2 regions of the Streptomyces sp. NPDC000941 genome follow, and region 2 is predicted to be linked to the other one. Evidence: riboswitches for the same ligand, from Rfam matches in the RefSeq annotation. Region 2 holds a riboswitch; the other holds the start of a gene.
The links. Region 2 has a riboswitch for S-adenosylmethionine ahead of ACWDSL_RS43555 (aminotransferase class V-fold PLP-dependent enzyme). Riboswitches for the same ligand answer to the same signal wherever they lie in the genome.
Positions count from the first base shown of each region.

Region 1: linked by a shared signal. The riboswitch ahead of ACWDSL_RS13180 (ABC transporter substrate-binding protein) and the one ahead of ACWDSL_RS43555 (aminotransferase class V-fold PLP-dependent enzyme) in region 2 are both predicted to bind S-adenosylmethionine.

Region 1 covers NZ_JBSFMM010000032.1:14,479-16,669, forward strand. The annotation lists gene ACWDSL_RS13175 (DUF1684 domain-containing protein) at 1-506, shown strand, start outside; SAM riboswitch class IV at 566-679, shown strand; gene ACWDSL_RS13180 (ABC transporter substrate-binding protein) at 1,029-2,191, shown strand, end outside.
Region 2 covers NZ_JBSFMM010000223.1:7,491-9,681, forward strand. The annotation lists gene trpD (anthranilate phosphoribosyltransferase) at 1-942, shown strand, start outside; SAM riboswitch class IV at 1,032-1,149, shown strand; gene ACWDSL_RS43555 (aminotransferase class V-fold PLP-dependent enzyme) at 1,360-2,191, shown strand, end outside.

The DNA.
Region 1 (2,191 bases), on a different contig from region 2:
TCGCCAGGCGCGGCGGCAACGACATCGTGCGCCCCCGGCACCCGGACGCGCCGCTGCGCACCGCCTTCACCGGAACACCCGCCTACGCCCCCGACCCGCGCTGGGTCGTGACGGGCCGATACCTCCCCTTCGGCACACCGCGGCCGACCACCGTGGGCGCCGCGGTGGAGGGCCTTGAGCATGTGTACGACGCGCCGGGCCGGATCGAGTTCGAACTGCACGGACGTCAGCTGTCCCTGACCGCCTTCCCCGGACGGGGCGCGGGCCGGCTGATGGCGCTGTTCACCGACGCGACGTCCGGGGTCACCACCTACGCCGCCAACCGGGTCCTGGCCCTCGAGCCGCCCGCCGCCGACGGCACGGTCGTCCTGGACTTCAACCGCGCCGCGAATCTGCCGTGCGCCTACACGGACCTGGCCACCTGCCCGCTGCCACCGGCCGAGAACCGGCTGTCGGTGGCGATCGAGGCAGGTCAGAAGACTCCCCGCGAGCGCGGCGGGTCCTGAGCCGGGCTGTCGGCCGACGGCATTGACGTACGGCGGGACCGCTCCGTACGATCACGAATGGCATTGAGCGTCAGCGTCAAGCCCTGGCTCGCTGACCGGCAACCCTCCCGCGCGGTGGGGTGCTCCAGGTGAAAGCCCGGCGGGATCACCGACGATCCCCGCAAGCGCGTGGCCCCGTGGGCGGGCCGGAGATGTGGAGGACCGGTATGCGGCACGGTGGTGACCTCAGTACCTCCTTCGCCGTCGCCACGGTGTTCTCCCGGCTCTCGCGTCGGCGCCACATCGACCTGAAGCGCGCGACCAGCTGTCTCTGTCAGGCCTGACGGCCCTTCCCGCCGCCGGTCGGAGTCCGGCCCCGGTGGTCGCCGCACTCGTTTCCGCCTGATCCCCGTTTCCCCCTGATCCCTGTCTGCACAGCGCTCCCCCGCCACCGGCGTCGCGCCGGCCGGGGCCGCACGCCCATGCGCGGCCGTGCCTCATACGGCACCCCATGCCTGGTGACACGAGTAGGAGAACCCCTCCGTGACAACACTTCCGGATTTCAGATCCTCCCGATGGGCGGCGCTGGCCGCCCTGGTGACCACCAGTGTGCTGCTGACCGCCTGCGGGTCGAGCGGCGACGGCTCCGGCTCCGGCAGCGGCCGGGCGAAGTCCGGCGGCACTCTGACCTTCGCGGTGGGTTCGGACGCCGGCTGCGTGGATCCGCAGCAGGTTGCCAGCAACGACACCATCTACTCGGTGCGCCAGATCGTGGACTCCCTGACGGACCAGGACCCCAAAACCGGCAAGATCGTGCCGTGGCTGGCCAAGAGCTGGGACATCAGCTCCGACACGACGACGTTCACCTTCCATCTGAGGTCGGGTGTCACCTTCAGCGACGGGTCGAAGCTGACTGCGCAGGTGGTCAAGGACAACTTCGACGCGGTGCCGAAGCTCGGCGCCCTGGGGACCCTGGCCGAGGGCTACCTGAGTGGCGTCAAGAGCACCACCGTGGTCGACCCGCTCACCGTCAAGGTGGCCTTCAAGGAGCCCAACGCCCAGTTTCTGCAGGCCACTTCCACGCATTCGCTGGGCATCGAGTCGTCGGCGAGCGTGCGGAAGACACCGCAGCAGAAGTGCAGTGACGGGGTGGTCGGATCCGGGCCCTTCGTGCTGAAGCAGTACGCGCAGAACCAGTCGATCACCCTGGCCAAGCGCGGCGGGTACGCATGGGGTTCCTCGCGGTGGCGCAAGAAGGGCGAGGCGTATCTGGACAAGCTGGTGTTCAAGGTCGTACCGGAAGCGGGCGTGCGGGCCGGCAGTCTCCAGTCCGGCCAGGTGGCCGCGATCAGCAGCGTGGGCAGGGCCAACGAGGCGACGCTCAAGGGCGGCCAGGTCACTCTCCAGCGACGGGCCAACCCCGGCATCGTGTTCGGTCTCGGGCTCAACAGCTCGCGGCCGGCGCTGAAGGACGCGAGGGTGCGCCAGGCGATCCTGTCGGCCATCGACCGGCGGCAGATCGCCGACACCGTGTTCCCCACCGGCACCAAGGCGGCGACCAGCGTCCTCGCACACACCACGCCCGACTACACCAACCTCGCCCCTGACCTGGCCTTCGACGCGGCCAAGGCGAAGTCCCTGCTGGACGAGGCAGGCTGGAACACCGGCAGCGACGGCATCCGCACGAAGAACGGCAAGAAACTGAG
Region 2 (2,191 bases):
CGCGGCGAGGCCAGCGACGCACAGATCGCCGGCTTCGCGGTCGCGCTGCGCGCCAAGGGCGCGACCGTGGCGGAGGTGTCCGGTCTGGTCCGCACGATGTACGAGCATGCGAACGTGATCGAGGTGCCCGGGGAGACGGTCGACATCGTCGGCACCGGAGGCGACCGGGCCAAGACCGTCAACATCTCCACCATGTCGGCCCTCGTGGTGGCGGGCACCGGAGCGAAGGTCGTCAAGCACGGCAACCGCGCCGCGTCCTCCGCCAGCGGCTCCTCCGACGTCCTCGCCAAGCTCGGCGTCAACCTGGACCTGAGCCCGAGGCGGGTGGCCGAGGTCGCGGAAGAAGCCGGCATCACCTTCTGCTTCGCGGTGAAGTTCCACCCCTCGCTGCGCCATGTCGGCACCGCGCGCAGCGAACTCGGCATCGCCACCATCTTCAACTTCCTCGGCCCGCTCACCAACCCGGCCCGAGTACGCGCCCAGGCCACCGGGGTCGCGGACGCCCGGATGGCGCCCATCATGGCCGGTGTGCTCGCCGAGCGCGGCACCTCCGCGCTGGTCGTCCGCGGCGACGACGGCCTCGACGAGCTGACCGTCACCTCGACCTCCCAGGTATGGGTGGTCGAGGGCGGCACCGTACGCCAGGAGACCTTCGACCCGCGCGACGTCGGCATCGGCCTGGTCCCGGTGGACGCCCTGCGCGGCGCCGACCCCTCGTACAACGCGGACGTCGCCCGTCGCCTCCTGGCCGGGGAACGCGGCCCGGTCCGCGACGCGGTACTGCTCAACTCGGCGGCCGCCCTGGTCGCCCTGGAGGGCGGCCCGGGCGGCAAGCCCCTCGCGGAGCGCATCGCGGCGGGCATGGAGAAGGCAGCCGAATCCATCGACTCGGGCGCGGCCCGGGCCTCCCTGGAACGCTGGGTACTGGCCACGAACGCGTAGCCCCGATTCTCGAGACGCCCCACGAGACCCCTGTCCGTATCGCGGACAGGGGTCTCGGTTCGTGGTGGGGCATGGCATACTCCTGCGCAGGTCACGAGTGACAGCGACTACGGCCCCGGCCCGCTGTCCGGCAACCCTCCGTCCGTGGCGGGGTGCCCCGGGTGATGACCGGGTCGCAGGCAACGAGGTCTGCGGCAAGCGCGGACCCCTCGCGGAACCCAGGGGTCCTGGTTGTCGAGGGAGTTCTTCCGTGATGCAGCGAATGCGCTAGGGCCGTCGGCCCGCTTTTCTTTGGTTCTCCTCATTTCGCACGGTTCTCGTCCGTGCGGTGAGTTTCCTTTCCACGTGCCCTGCGGCGGGCTGCCGCCTGCGTGCGCGTGACGCATTCACCTCTTCGTCTTCCCGGGAGACTTCGCCATGTCCGCGACCGCCGCTGCCTCCGACACCGCTTGCACCTCCACCACCACCACTTCCCCGCTGCCCGTCCTCGGCCGCGATGTCCTCGTCCCGCTCGTGACCGGCGGCGAGGTCAGCTACGCCGCGCTGGACTACGCCGCCAGCGCTCCCGCCCTACAGCGGGTGTGGGACGACATCGCGGCCTACGCCCCGTACTACGGCAGCGTGCACCGCGGGGCCGGGTATCTCTCGCAGCTCTCCACCGATCTGTTCGAGAACAGCCGCAGGGATGTCGCCGCCTTCCTGGGCTGCCGCCCCGACGATCAGGTGATCTTCACCCGCGCCACCACCGACTCGCTCAACCTCCTCGCCGCCGCCCTCCCGCAGGGCACCCGGGTGTTCGTGTTCGAGACGGAGCACCACGCCTCACTGCTGCCGTGGCAGCAGCGGGAAGGCGTCGAGGTCGGCTATCTGAGCGCGCCGCGCTCCCCGCGGCAGGCAGTCGAGACGCTGGAGCGGGCGCTGGCCGACTGGCGGGCGGAGGCAAACACAGGTGCCGCGCTGGTGTGTGTGACCGGTGCTTCGAATGTGACCGGTGAGCTGTGGCCGGTGCGGGAACTGGCGGAGGTGGCCCATGCGTACGGCGCCCGGATCGTGCTGGACGCCGCGCAGCTGGCCCCGCATCACCCGGTGGACATCGCGGCCTTGGACGTCGACTGGGTCGCGTTCTCCGGGCACAAGCTGTACGCGCCCTTCGGGGCCGGGGTGCTGGCGGGGCGGGCGGACTGGCTGCGGGAGGCCCGGCCGTATCTGGCGGGCGGCGGCGCCAGCCGCAAGGTGGCCCGTCAGGATG